2 regions of the Blautia sp. HCP3S3_B11 genome follow, and region 2 is predicted to be linked to the other one. Evidence: riboswitches for the same ligand, from Rfam matches in the RefSeq annotation. Region 2 holds a riboswitch; the other holds the start of a gene.
The links. Region 2 has a riboswitch for cobalamin ahead of ACTNC0_RS02430 (sirohydrochlorin cobaltochelatase). Riboswitches for the same ligand answer to the same signal wherever they lie in the genome.
Positions count from the first base shown of each region.

Region 1 (7,651 bases), on a different contig from region 2:
TCCAGGCGCTGTTTTAATTTCTGTACGATTCCGTAAAGATTTTCATGATGCATGATACGTCCGGCACCCCACATCAGGCGATCTTTGGGCTGGTGAAGAATGTATTCGGTGAAATGGTAATACACTTCTTCATCAAAAAGGAATGCGTACATGTTGTTGTCTACACGATAGAGTGCTTTCAGCGCATCTGTGATATTTCCTTCAGATAAAACCTGGCAGGCTTTTTCCAGCTGCCGGATATTTCTGGAAGCTGCTTCCTGTGGGAAAATTACTTCATCCTGCCAGTTGAGACGCACCAGATAGTCCTGGGCTTTGCGGAAAATCTTCAGCAGTTTCAGCCCGACAGGTTCCCATTTGGAACGAAAATTTCTGCGGAATGCGGAATCTGAAAGTGCAGCATATTCTTCGTTGATCTGGCATATTTTTTTGTAAATATTTCTGGCAGATTCGGTGGCTGTCCGTAAGTTCTGAAGTAGGGTTTCCTGTTCAGAATCTGCAAATGAAAGGGCATTTTCGTGAATACTGTCTGTGACTGCCTTCATGGTATTGCTGAAATTCAATGGCGGCAGAACCAGCGCATCGATGGCCATTACCAGTTTCAGATAGCATTCATGGTGGAACTGATAAACTGCTTCCTGATAGACATCCTGATTGTCATATTGAGAGTGATAGTAGTTCTGCATAAAAGGTCCGGCACTGAAATCATTGACGGTAGAAGGAATGCCGGCAATAGCCATGGAGAAATCATCTGACCATGTCTCGATAGGAGAAAGGACAGTGATTCCGTCCGGATAAGCTTGCTTCGGAACTGTCAGGCTGTCAGTAAACTGACGGATAAAGTCAGTATATTCATAAGTACACCGAATAGCATCCTGCGTGTTGTGGGCATGTGCGGGAAGCTCGAAGTTCAGGTTTGCGATAACTTTTCCCTGCCAGTCGGGATGTACGCGGAATACCTGATTATAAGCTCCGGTGGACCAGTCATATTTGGAATCAATAATTCCCCATTCCTCGGCGGCCATCGCGCAGAAGACAAGGGTATGAGCTGGTTTGTAACCGCCTTTTACAAGTGCGCGGGCGATGCCGAGCATCATGGCAATCGCTGCATTGTCATCCTGAAATCCGTCGAAATAGGAATCATAGTGAGCAGATAGTACAATCATGGCGTCAGTTTCAGTTCCCTGAATCTTACCGACAATGTTGCTGGCCTTGGTATCCGGAATGACTCTGGAACGGGCATCAAGTGATACTTTTAAAGTTTGTTTTCTTAATATAGAAGAATCTGCCTCCGGAGAAGTTTCAGAATGATCCAGATTACCATGTGAGGATTCAGAAGTCATCTGATTATTCTGGTGTGTAAAAGCGTTGGTTTGGATTGCACACTTTAAAATTTTGGCATCTGCTTGTGACAGGGAGAATGCAGGCGCGAAGTCCGGGCCTGCGATATCCTGAGCGTTGAGGGCAGTTTCTGCAATTTCGCCGTAACCATTGGCCTGAACTGCAATAAGAGCAGCGGCGCCTCGCAGATAGGCCTGATAAACAGGAAAACTGATCCACCATTCATCACGCTGGTTGATCTCAACCATAACCAGTTTACCTTTTACATTTACGCCCTCATAATCAGCGGCGGTTCCTTTTCCAAGATAAACTAATTCATAATCCTGGAAGCCGTCAGTTTTAAAATTTGTCTGATATCCGCCCATCTGAAAAACATGTTCCAGACCGTCATCATCCGTAAACTTCAAGACAGCTTTCTCAAATTCCCAGCCGTCCAATGTAAATGTATCCCTGGTTACATCGATAAGTCCGATTTCTTTCATTTCTTTATATAACATATCACCTGTGGCGGTTTCAGCGGCAGAACCTGCGGTACGATAGCCGAGAACAGGATTTGTTTTTTCTTTTTCCATGCGTTTGGCAAGCTGATAGGACCAGTCTGTGTCAATGCAGGAGATACAGGAATCTTCAATGTTCAATTTGTTTCGCCTCTTTCCTGAAATTGTTATAAAAATATTTTAGCATAGCAAGGTAGCTTCTACAATCACTGTTTATTGGTTGTTGAAAAAAAGGAGACAATCTGAAATTACTATAAAAACGAAGTGAGCAGTAAGATAAAAGGCAGAAATCTGAAAAATAGTGAAAAACGCCGTGCTATAGTAGCATAAAAAAGCAAATAAGCGAGATAAAGCGGAGTATTGTATATTTTTGGATACAATATGCTTTGGTAATAGAACATACTGGACAAACAATAAAAAATCAGCGTATACTGATATCGCAAAAATTAAATAACATTTATTGGTTTTGAACCAGTCGTTGTAAGTTCCGCAAGGATTAATAGAGAAACCGGTGCAAGTCCGGTACGATCCCGTCACTGTAATAGGGAGTTTCGGAAAAAAATGTCACTGGACCATGTGAACAGTAATGCGGAATATGTAGGTATTCAGGCAGCCATGTAGCTGGCTAACGATCTGGATCCGAAGAAGATTGCGGGAAATATCATAGTAATCCGTCTGATGAACCGGACGGGATTTGAGCATCGCACCATGACCTGACGTATGAAGACGGAAAGAATCTGAACAGAGTTTTTCCGGGAAATCCGAATGGTACACTTAGTGACAGGATCGCTTATACTGTTGTGACAGAGTTTTTCCCGAAGGCAGATTATTATATCGATCTGCATTGCGGGGATGGCTTCGAGGGGTTGGTATCCTATGTATATTGTACAGGGGCAGCTACTCCGGAAGTTGCGGCAAAGAGCCGTGAGATGGCAGAGATCGCACATGTGGACTATCTGGTAACATCTATGTATGGAACCGGCGGAGCTTACAACTATGCCGGAAGTATGGGGATTCCAAGTATCTTGTTGGAACGTGGACACAGCTCCCGCTGGTGTGAAGATCTGGTTGCAGAAGATGTTCATGATGTAAAGAATATCTTAAGACACCTTGGTGTTCTTTGCGGCAAGTTCCATACGCACGGTGAACCTCCGGTAGAAGTAAGTCCTGTGATTTATGAAGATGCCCCGGTGTCCGGATGCTGGTATCCTGCAAAACAGCCAGGAGAGACCTTTAAAGAGGAAGAAGTGCTGGGAAAAATCTGTGATTATTTTGGATGTGAACTGTTTGTCTACAGAGCTAAGATGGGCGGGATTATCCTTTATCAGACAATCAGTCTGTGTATTATGAAAGACACGCCGATGGTATCTTATGGAACCTGGGATGAGGAAAAACAGGGGAAAATTGAACTTGGATGTGAGGTTTGCGGAAATAAAGAACATAAGCATGGACACCACCATCATAAACATGGAAGTGATAAACACAGAAATAGTAAGCATGAAAATGATAAACACCATAAGTAACATGAGAATCATATAGTAAAAAAGTCCCCTGCGGAGGTTGCGAAGAGCAATAAGCAGTGGGTGGGGACTTACTTGTATCAGGAGGGGTACAAGCCTCTCCTGATAAACTGTGAAGCAGTTATTCGGTGTAGAGCCACGTAGCGAAAGCGGATTGCGAATATCCGATTGACATGGCTGACTGAAAATAAAATGCGGCCGTACAATATCTCATTATTGGAGATAAAGTGCGGTCGTATTTTGCATTATTTTTGTGATGAGCTTTTTGGGCAATCATCGGAAATACAAAATCTGCCTGTCTATTCATGAAACAGAATCTGAGTAAAGAATCTCACATCTGAATCGTCTGCCCAGCAGATCATTCCTGCGGCATCTGCCATCTTCTGCGCATCTACGCTGTAGGCTGACATGCAGGAACAATTTTTATATGGACCTGCACTCATGATTAGAACATCATCTTTTCCGGTTTCCTGCATACGCTTGGCGAGCTGTTCTGTAAGAATATTCTGCGCATGTTTCGCCTGTTTAAAAAGAACTGGATCCATAAGAGGATCTTTCAAAACAGTCTGAAGAACCAGTGCTTTTTCGTACTTCATTGCTCTTTCGTGCATTTCCTCTACAGTGCCGCAGGCAGGTGGACATGCCGGCACCAGATTATAATTTCCACACATATTGTCTTCGCAAAACTGTCGGTATTCCGGTACAAATACCAGGTCTTTTGTATCCATGATCGCTGCATTGGCAAAGCCCATGGAAAGTGCTTCTTTTATAAGATCCATAAGATAAAATCTCCCTTCTGTAAGTGGATGAAATATTTTGCTATAAAACAATGACTGGGTGTCAGAACAGAGTAAAATTGATTTACCTTTGATTCCGACATCATAATAGGATTATAGCATAATTCGAGCGTTTATGTCTGGCTGTTTTGCAGAATTCTTGTTATAATAAATAGTATATGTTACTGTTCACAGGTAGTACCCCGCGAGGTGTTTTTTTTGAGCGAAGGTCACCTACAGAACCTGCCACTGGCAGCTTCTTACCAGTATATTAACCGAAACTGTAGAGCAGTTATTCGATGTAGAGCCATGTAGTGAAAGGAAAAATTGAATGGAACTGACAACCGAAAAAAGCAAGGGTGAAAAAACAAAATACCGCCTTGCGCAGTCAATGAAAGAGTGCATGAAAACAACATCTGTAGATAACATTACAGTGAAGCAGATTACGGAGAACTGTGGTGTTACAAGACAGACCTTTTACCGGAACTTTATGGATAAATTTGATCTTATCAACTGGTATTTTGATAAGCTTCTGGCGAAATCTTTTGAGCATATGGGAATGGGAAAGACGGTGTATGAGGCACTGGTAAAGAAGTTTACTTATATTCAGGAGGAACATATTTTCTTTGCGGCGGCATTTCGATATGACAGTCAGAATAGTCTGAGACAGCATGATTTTGAGCTGATTCTGGCATTTTACGAGAAACTGATTCGGAAAAAAACAGGCAGGGATGCAGATGAGACTATTCATTGTATTCTGGAAATGTATTGCCAGAGCTCAATCTATATGACTGTAAAATGGGTGCTTGGCGAAATGGAATGTACGCCGCAGGAACTGGCAGTAGTTCTGGTAGATGGGATGCCTGGAAAACTCTCTGAATTGTTTGAAGAATTGAAAATATTGTCATAAATATAACAGGAATTATGGAAGTATCAAAGACGGTTGCGATTTTCTGACAGTAAGATCGTAGAGAAAAAAATGAGCTGTTTAATGGCGTAAAACACAGTTTTGCCAGCAACTCGCGTATAATAATCATGCACAATTTTCCCTGCTGTTTTTTGGAACTATCATACAAACTCTGAGAAAAAGTTACATTTGCATGAAAGTGTAACTTTCTTTTTTTACTTCGCATTGTTAATATAATAACAAAGATAAGCGGTGCGGAAGCTTACCAATGAATATTGAAAATGAAAGGAATGGAAATTATTATGGCAAACAGAATTAATTTAAATCAGACATCATATCATGGCGCAGGAGCAATCGAAGAAATCGCAAACGAAGCAAAAGCTCATGGCTTCAAGAAAGCATTCGTATGTTCAGACCCTGACCTTGTAAAATTCCATGTAACAAGCAAAGTTACAGATATTCTTGAGAAAAACGGACTGGAATATGAACTGTATTCAGATATCAAACCAAACCCAACAATCGAGAACGTACAGCATGGTGTTCAGGCATTCAAAAACTCCGGTGCAGATTATCTGATCGCAATCGGCGGCGGTTCTTCTATGGATACTTCCAAAGCAATCGGTATCATCATTGCAAACCCGGAATTTGAAGATGTAAGAAGTCTCGAAGGTGTAGCACCTACCAAGAAACCTTGTGTACCGATCATCGCAGTTCCGACAACAGCAGGTACAGCAGCAGAAGTAACAATCAATTATGTTATCACTGACGTAGAAAGAAAACGTAAATTCGTATGTGTTGACCCACATGATATGCCAATTATTGCAATCATTGATCCGGAAATGATGTCCTCTATGCCAAAAGGACTGACAGCTTCCACAGGTATGGATGCTCTGACTCATGCAATCGAAGGTTATACAACAAAAGCTGCATGGGAAATGACAGATATGTTCCATTTAAAAGCAATCGAACTGATTTCCAAATCTCTTCGTGGCGCTGTTGAAAACACAAAAGAAGGCCGTGAAGGAATGGCTCTTGGTCAGTACATCGCAGGTATGGGATTCTCTAACGTAGGTCTTGGAATCGCTCATTCCATGGCTCATACACTTGGTGCTGTTTATGATACTCCACATGGTGTGGCATGTGCAATGATGCTTCCGATCGTCATGGAATACAACCAGGAATGCACAGGTGAGAAATACCGTGAAATCGCAAGAGCAATGGGCATTCAAGGTGTAGATGAAATGACTCAGGATGAGTACAGAAAAGCAGCAATCGAAGCTGTTAAGAAACTTTCCGTTGATGTTGGAATCCCGACAAAACTGGAAGCTATCAAAGAAGAAGACCTTCAGTTCCTGGCTGAATCCGCACACGCAGATGCATGCGCACCAGGAAATCCGAAAGATGCAAGCGTAGAAGATCTGAAAGATCTGTTCCGCAAGATTATGTAATTTATGCAAATAAAAAAGTCCCTGAAAGGGGACTTTTTTCTGGATATTTGAAGAATAAACTGACAAAAATATAGCCGGAGTTTACGATAATTAATCATAAATCGTAAATTCCGGCTATATTATGTTAATCTCTACCCGCTGTTTATTGCTCTTGGCAATTGAAGCAAGGGACTTTTCTGATTTGGTTAAATAATATATTTTTTCAAAGCAGTAGTAAATTCCTGAATTCGCTCTTCAGCAATCTCTTTCAGAGTCACATCCTGCATACTCTGGATATATCCCTGTTCCTGTTTGTATAACCATTTATTCACGGATGGATTGATTTTCTCATAATGATTTGCCTTTACCCAATTTTCATAAGAGATCGGTGTCACATAACCTAATTTCTCATCAAGCAGTTCTTTGAAATCAATCTGATCCGCGCGCTGTAACATTTCCTTCCAGAATTCCAGAACTTCCTCTACATGCTCATGAATCTCATAACGTCTTGCACCGCCATCATAAATAATACATTTCTCAAACAGCGGATTTCTCATGGACAAAGTCTCTCTTCTGAATTCCGGCGCAATAATACCATCTTTCCAGTAGAAGTCTACGTCAGGAAGATTGATTCCGGATACACCCTTATCTTGATAAGTGCTGAAAATTCCCTCATAATATACTGTGATAAATCCTTCAAATTCCGGCCAGAATTCACGGATTTCTTTCGTCAGACGTTCCAGAATCGTAATTCCTGTAGTACCGCCAATCGTAAAAATGATAATATTGCGAAGCCTTGTACCGTGTTCTCTGTAGAAATCTGTTACATAACGCAGACAGTGAATTAATGTTTCACCAGTTGCAATGATGTCACCAATCAGCAGAGTACTGTCCGGTACCATTGTTAGTTTACTGTATTTGATCTCCAGACCTGCGATCTCATCTTCATTAAATACACGTTCGCTGGAAAGAAAACTGATATCATGAACACGGATATGTTCTCTGTAGCAGCTCTCCTCAAGCGGATAGTTTAATGCGCCACGAAGAATTGAAAGAATATTTGCGGTTGTTACTTTCTTCTGTTCTTTGAAATAGTAGAGCATCTGAGAAGTGGACGGAATCAGACAATGATACACTTCGTATCCAACTACTTCCGGTGTATTCAGAAGCTTTCTTGTCTCTGCTT
Region 1 is NZ_JBQHVP010000023.1:2,335-9,985, forward strand. Features, by position in the region: gene ACTNC0_RS15675 (M28 family peptidase) at 1-1,910, opposite strand, end outside; cobalamin riboswitch at 2,291-2,475, shown strand; gene ACTNC0_RS15680 (succinylglutamate desuccinylase/aspartoacylase family protein) at 2,573-3,358, shown strand; gene ACTNC0_RS15685 (DUF2284 domain-containing protein) at 3,655-4,134, opposite strand; gene ACTNC0_RS15690 (TetR/AcrR family transcriptional regulator) at 4,463-5,041, shown strand; gene fucO (lactaldehyde reductase) at 5,341-6,486, shown strand; gene ACTNC0_RS15700 (hypothetical protein) at 6,672-7,651, opposite strand, start outside.
Region 1: another riboswitch for cobalamin. It lies ahead of ACTNC0_RS15680 (succinylglutamate desuccinylase/aspartoacylase family protein); the one in region 2 lies ahead of ACTNC0_RS02430 (sirohydrochlorin cobaltochelatase).

Region 2 (7,651 bases):
GAATATCTTCGATCATAGTTCCCAGTTCTGTGGTTTCCTGGAAGAGGTTCTTACCTGTGCACCATACATTTCCATCCTTTACTGCTTTGAAATCGGCCAGAAGATTGCTCTTGGCAAGAAGTTCATCAATGGTTGACAGCTCTCCGTCAATGGTGCTGTTGTAAATAATATAATCCGCATCCTTCGCTTTAGCGTAGAATTCTTCCATCTGCATATTCATAGTAGAAAGGGCGTTATCACTCTCGCCTGTATCTTCCGGAACATATTTGCCGCCTGCAAGCTCGATCATATTAGATACATAATCGTTACTCTTTCGTACATTGACAGCACCTGTAGAATTGATGTAAAAGAATGCCACAGTCTTTCCTGTATCTTTGTCATCGGATGCAAGAACTTTATCAAGCTTGTCTGTCTGCTCTTTGAACGCTTTCTCCGCCACATCCTCTTTTCCCAGAAGAACTGCATATAATTTCATCCACTCTGTTCGTCCAAGAGGATGACTTTCGTAGCTTGAACGCTCTACCATTACAGGGATACCAAACTGCTCCAGTTTCTCCTGTACTTCAGGATTATGATGAATCATAGTTGACTCAATGGCAAGTCCACAGCCTTCATTCAGGATTAGTTCATAATCCGGTGCATTGTACTTGCCTGCATAAATCATCTTTCCGGATTCCATGGCATCTTTGGCTTTCTGAATATACCAACCGCTTTCTTTTGTTCCGGAGAGGCGAATATTATCAATGCCGTCGATGGCACGGAAAAGATCCATAGCTGAGGTTGCCACCAGATAAATATTATTCAGTGGCTGCTGAATAACAGTGATATCCTCGCTCAGACCTTTCGGTGCTTCTTTTCCTTCCGGCACTACAAGAAACTGCCCTTCCTCAGCAATCGTGATGAGGGCATATCCATCATTATAGTAATCTACACTGAACTCTTCTGCATAGGAAAGTTCCATACTGTGATCGTATGTCAGTCCAGGAAGCTCCGCCGGAGTTTTGGCCTCGTCTGCTGCCTGTGCTGTATGTACAGTGCAAAAAATGCAGGTGCAAACAAGTAGCAACATAGTCAGTAGAAAGCCATGGTGCCATGTCCTCTGCTGTTTTTCAGTTGAATTTACTTTTCTCATAATCTTATCTTTTTCTTTTCCTGTTTTGCTTTTTATTATTTAGCCTCTTTGTCATCTGCTGTCTTTGCTTCTTTGACAGTTGTGGAATCGAAGTTTAAGGTATAGTCGATTTCATGAGGCTCGCTCATTGCTACGGTATCAGCTGTCACATCCATCTCTGCGTCAAATACACTGACTGGAATCTCAAATGTGGAGTTCCCGTCTTTGTTGACTGGTTCGTATTTCTCGCCGTCTACCAGCATATAGTCATAATTCGGGCTGCTCCATACAATCGTTGCTGTCGCTTTATCGCCTTCAACTTTGATTGCTGCCGGAGAGTCAATAGTTGCTCTGCCTGAACCACCTGTGAGAGTTACTTCCATAGTATAGTCGCCATCCTCAAGGTTCAGATCCGCCAATGTTTTACCTTTGCTTTCCTCATCCTTAGTATCTTTATCTGTATCCTCTGCTTTAGCATCCTCTGTTTTTGTATCTTCTGTCTGTGCATCTTCAGATTTGGAATCTGCATCTTTATCTTCTGTATCTGCATCTGTGGAAGCAGAATCATCTTTTACCGGATTTTTGACGCTTACTTTGTGGTCGTACCATTTTCCCTTTGTTCCGACTAAGGCTACATCAAATTCCTCATCAATTGCCGGTACCGGAATATCAAATCCGTATACTTCTTCGCTCATTCCATCACTGTATGTAACAGTATCGGTTGTCGGCTCAAGCAATTCTGCTCCGTCTTTCTGAGCATCCTCTGCTTTGCCAGCAAAAAGATTTACGATTTTTTTAGATGCAAGGCTTACGTGGATTGTCATTTTGCCATCTTTTACAGTAAGGACTCCTTTTCCATCATTTGCTTCGTTTACGTGGAACATTCCGTTGTCTGTGTCAAATTCAGCTGTGTATGTACCATCCTCTAATGTGTCGCCTTTTGATGCATCTGCATCCTTGCCGTCTTCTGCTTTTGCATCTGTATTCTTTGCATCAGATTCTTCCGAATCAGCTTTATCTGTGCTTTCTTCCTTATCGGCGCTCTCTTCTGTCGCTGTGTCGGTGTCTGTCTCTGCCAGAATCGGGCTTGTGCCAAGAAGTGTTGCGGAAATAGTAAGTGCTGACATTAATAATGTAAATGAACGTTTTTTCATGATTTTTCTCTCCTTGTTTTATATATTCATAATCCGCAGATTTACTACGTAAATCGCTACTCTCTCATGTTTGGCAGGTCCCAAGTTCAAAAGTCTTATCGTGCAAACACGAGCGACTTTCTGACCTTTTGACCCTGATATCATATTATCCAAAACCTAAAAATACATACCAGATATATTATATGATAAAAAATATCATCCTCTCTTATCATATAATATATCTGCCCGGGAACTTTTACAAGTTCTCCGGGCAGCTTATTTGTTTGGACAATGTTATTTAAAGAAATAACTTTTTATTCTATTATTCAGCGTCAGCCTCTGCAGCATCATCTGCTGCTTCTTCTGTCTGTGTATCGTCAGCCGCTGCCTCATCTTTTGTATCATCTGCTGCTTCTGCATCAGCATCGTCTGTTGCAGCTTCATCAGATGTTCCAAGAGAATCAATTGCTGCTTTTGTATGCTCTACATAGAGATCTTCTACAGCTTCAATTCTTCCAAGACCTGCGATCTGGCAGTCTACACTGTCGAAATCACCAGATGCTTCGAACTGAGATTTCCAGGAATCTTCATCATCACCAGCCATATCGTTATTAGCGTGGTCACCGGCAACAACCATCAGAGGACGAAGAATTACATTCTTAAATCCAGCTTCTTTTACTTTCTCGATAACTGCTTCGCAAGCTGTATCTTCTGGCTCACCTTCTACAGTACCGATGAATGCATTTGTGAATCCAAGGTCATTCATCTGTGTCTGCATCTGATCATATGTTACGTTAGCTGTATGGGATGTTCCATGTCCCATGAATACGAATGCTGTACCGGCATCTGCTGCTGCCTGCATATCATCAAATCCAGCTTCTTTGCATGCTTCATCTGTGATTGCCTGTGCAACTGCTTTCTTATCGTCGTTGATCACTGTAGCGTCATCGCCAACTTCACCAAGCATTGGCTCTGCGATTGCTACGGATTCGAATTTATCTTTATATCCGTCGATAGCTTCTACCATTTCATCATATTCAGCACCATGCATCAGATGTGTAGGCTGTACAACAAGGTTCTTAACACCGTTGTCTACTGCACGGTCAAGTGCCTGCTGCATGTTATCGATTACTTCATTATCTCTTGCTTCTACATGGTTGATAATAATCTGTGCTGTGAATGCACGTCTTACTGACCAGTCCGGATATGCTTCTGCAAGAGCATCTTCGATTCCTTTGATATCCTCTGCACGGCTGTCGTTGAAAGATGTACCAAAGCTTACTACAAGGAGTTCGTTCTCACCGATTTCATCCTGATTACGCGGATCATCTTTGGAAGCGTCACCTGTGTCACGACCAAAGTATTCAGGGCTTGCTTCTTCACCTTCTACCAGTTCTTTCTGAGCATCTGTCAGTTTGTCCCATGCTTCTTTTGCTGCTTTGCAGTCGTCATCAGTTGTATCTGTTCTTTCCTGAACATAAATTTTGTCGATCAGGGCAGCTACTTCATCTGCTGCTTTCTGATCATCATCAGATGCTTCTGTTGTGTCATCGGAAGCTTCATCCGCTTCTGCATCATCTGCTGTTTCCTCTGTTGCATCGTCAGCTGATTCTTCTGTCGCTGTGTCATCAGATGCAAATGCTACTGCACCTGTTGCTGCTGTCATGGAGCAGGTCATAGATACTGCAAGTAATAAAGCTAACATGGATTTTCTTTTCATTTTGTTTTTCCTCTTTTATTTCTTGTATTTCCGGACAGACGTATGCAAAAAAGCAGCCATATATTCTGCAGCTGCCACTTTCCCATAAATACACGATTTTTAATGAATCAGCCAGATATCTCACAATTCATAATTCAATCAGACTGCCTGATTCATTTATATAAAAGAGCTATGTATAGTTATGAGAATATAGGTTCTGTATACCGCAGACCTTAAATTCCACGCCAAGGCAGTTCTCCTGACTTCGATCATCGCTGTTTTCCCCTTCCCGGCAGCCCAGTGGTCTCTGAAAAACAGCTCCCATACACAGTGACGGTATCGCTCCGGATTCTCACCGGATTCTCTTTTGCACATCATATATGATGTAACCTTCGCGCTATAACATTGCACATATTCAATTCGGATACTCTTTTTTTATCACATTTAATAAAAAATGTCAATACAATTATATATTTCCTATTAATGTTTTTACACTATATGAGAAACAACATTGATTCTCTTACTTTACTGCCTCTGTCAGTGTTTTAAAGAAGCAGGTTCTGTTTCCTGTATGGCAGGCTGCACCGATCTGCTCTACTTTTGCAAGGATGGTGTCGTTATCGCAATCTAATGTAAGAGACTTTACAAACTGAAGGTGTCCGGAAGTGAGGCCTTTGATCCAGAGTTCATTGCGGCTTCTGCTCCAGTAGGTCATTTTGCCGGTCTGAAGTGTGGTATTGAATGCTTCTTCATTCATGTATGCAAGCATCAGGACTTCGTTTGTCTGATAGTCCTGTGCGATTACAGGTACCATTCCGTCGCTGTTTAACTTGAAATCCGACCAGGCGATGCTGCTCTTTAAATTTGCTGTATTTTCCATCTTTATCACGCTCTCCTGATTAACTTATAATGCATTATTTTATCTTTATCTCAAAAGATGTTCCACATAGCCCGAAGATAATACTATTTTTCTGCTATTCCGGGAACATCTTTCATTATTCTGCAATTATCGTAACTGTTCAGTACCTTCACAGTTACGAGTCAAAATCCATTAAAAATCGCCTTCGGCGATGGGATTTTGACTTGTATGTCTCGGGATTTTGGCATGTTCATGCCAAAACACCTCGCGGGATAGTAGACTGCTGAATAGTTACCAATTATCTACATTACGCAAGGCTTCCTTTGGTAGACAATACATCTGTGATTCTCGGGTCATAAGATGTTGCTGCATCCAGTGCTTTGGCAAAGCTCTTGAACATGGCTTCTGCCATATGATGGTTGTTTCCACCAGTCAGAACCTTGATATGGAGGTTCATGCCGCAGGAATAAGAAATAGCGTAGAAAAATTCTTTTACCATTTCTGTAGACATATCGCCAATCTTATCTGTAGTGAATTCTGCATCCCATGCAAAATACGGTCTTCCGGACAGGTCAATCGCACAGAGCACAAGGGATTCATCCATCGGAAGGATACAGCTGCCGTAACGCTTGATTCCTTTTTTGTCGCCGATTGCTTCTTTTAATGCGGTTCCGAGAACAATTCCTGTGTCCTCGATCGTATGATGATCATCTACCTGAAGGTCACCATGAACTCTGACACTTAAGTCAAAAAGTCCATGACGGGTAAATCCATCCAGCATATGGTCAAAAAATCCCACTCCTGTTTCGATATCGGAATATCCGGTTCCGTCCAAATTAATCTTTAATTTAATCTCGGTTTCTTTTGTATTTCTCTCTACTGAGGCTTCTCTTGCCATAATTACGTCCTCGCTGTTTTTCTCTCTGTAATATGTAATGGAGTCAATCGGATATTCGCAATCCGCTTTCGCTACTTGCTCATAACCAAATAACTGCTTCGCAGTTTATCAGAAGGGGCTTGTACCCCTTCTGATACAAGCAAGTCCCCACCCACTGCTTATTGCTCTTCGCAACCTCCGCAGGGGACTTACTTGATTTGGTTAAATAGCTTCTCTTCTATTTATTTCTTAAAAAAATCTGACGCTATTATTTATCCTCATCCTCAAAACGAACGGCAATAGAGTTTGCATGTGCAGTAAGCTGTTCGGAGGTTGCAAACTGGATGATATCCTTGTGGATGTCACGCAGCGCTGCTTTAGAATAATATACAATACTTGACTTCTTAATGAAATCATCTACAGAAAGTGCAGAGAAGAATTTGGCTGTTCCGTTTGTTGGGAGTACATGGTTCGGACCTGCGAAGTAATCTCCCAAAGGTTCTGAACTGTATTCTCCGATAAAGATCGCACCTGCATTCTTTACTTTCATCATATCTTCAAACGGGTTGGCTGTCACGATTTCCATATGTTCCGGAGCAATTTCATTGGCTGCTTCGATTGCCTCGTCCATATCTTCCGCAATAAGGATATAGCCAAAGTTATCAAGAGACTTCTGGATAATCTCTTTTCTGGAAAGGACTTCTACGAAGCCCTTTACTTCTTCGTCTACTTTGGCTGCAAATTCTTCGCTTGTAGTGATCAGAATCGCGCAGGCAAGTTCATCATGTTCTGCCTGGGAAAGAAGGTCTGCTGCTACGAAGTGTGGATTTGCTGTCTCATCTGCCAGAACAAGAATCTCACTTGGACCTGCAATAGAGTCAATGCTTACATATCCGTATACTGCTTTCTTTGCAAGGGCTACGAAAATATTTCCAGGGCCTACGATCTTATCTACTTTCGGGATGCTCTCTGTTCCAAATGCCAGTGCGCCGATTGCCTGAGCGCCTCCTACTTTGTAGATTTCATCCGCCCCTGCTTCTTTGGCAGCTACCAGTGTAGATGCACATACTTTGCCGTCTTTTCCAGGAGGTGTTGTCATAACAATGTGCGGTACTCCTGCTACTTTTGCAGGTACGATATTCATAAGTACGGATGATGGGTAAACTGCTTTTCCGCCAGGTACATAAACACCTACTCTGTTTAACGGAGTCACTTTCTGGCCGAGCATAGTTCCGTTTGTCTCACTTGTAAACCAGCTGTTCTGAATCTGTTTTTCATGATATTTGCGGATGTTGACAAGTGCTTTGCGGATAACGCCAAGAAGTGCAGGATCTATCTGCGCATATGCTTCTTCGATCTCTGCATCCGTGACACGGATTGTCTCTTTTGTTACATCTGCTTTGTCAAATTCCTTTGTGTAGGCAAAGAGTGCTGCATCTCCTTCATTTTTTACTTTATCAAGAATCTGAGCTACTTTGGATTCAAATTTCCCATAGTTGTTCGGGCTTCTTTTCAGCAGATTCTCAAGAATATCTTTTGTGGATTCTTTTGTTAATTTTACTGTACGCATCTTTACATTTCCTCCTGCAGAACTCTTCTTAAATCTTCAATGAGTTTGCGAATTCTTTCGTTCTCCATCTTCATGCTTACCTGGTTGACAACCATTCTGGCAGACAGCGGGCAAACCTCTTCTAATACTTTGAGACCATTTTCTTTCAGTGTGCTTCCTGTCTCTACGATATCTACGATAACCTCTGACAGACCAACGATCGGTGCCAGCTCGATAGAACCATTTAATTTGATCAGATCTACGGTCTGATGTTTTCTGTTAAAGAAGTAGTCCTTTGCAATATTCGGATATTTGGTTGCTACACGGATGAGCTGGTTGTTCTCCAGAACCTCTCTGGCACTCTCCGGTCCGCAGACACACATTTTACATTTTCCAAATCCGAGGTCCATAACCTCATATAAC
Region 2 is NZ_JBQHVP010000002.1:196,304-203,954, forward strand. Features, by position in the region: gene ACTNC0_RS02420 (ABC transporter substrate-binding protein) at 1-1,069, opposite strand, end outside; gene ACTNC0_RS02425 (hypothetical protein) at 1,168-2,265, opposite strand; gene ACTNC0_RS02430 (sirohydrochlorin cobaltochelatase) at 2,567-3,964, opposite strand; cobalamin riboswitch at 4,176-4,352, opposite strand; partial or broken gene hisI (phosphoribosyl-AMP cyclohydrolase) at 4,476-4,802, opposite strand; gene hisB (imidazoleglycerol-phosphate dehydratase HisB) at 5,110-5,700, opposite strand; gene hisD (histidinol dehydrogenase) at 5,948-7,249, opposite strand; gene hisG (ATP phosphoribosyltransferase) at 7,252-7,651, opposite strand, start outside.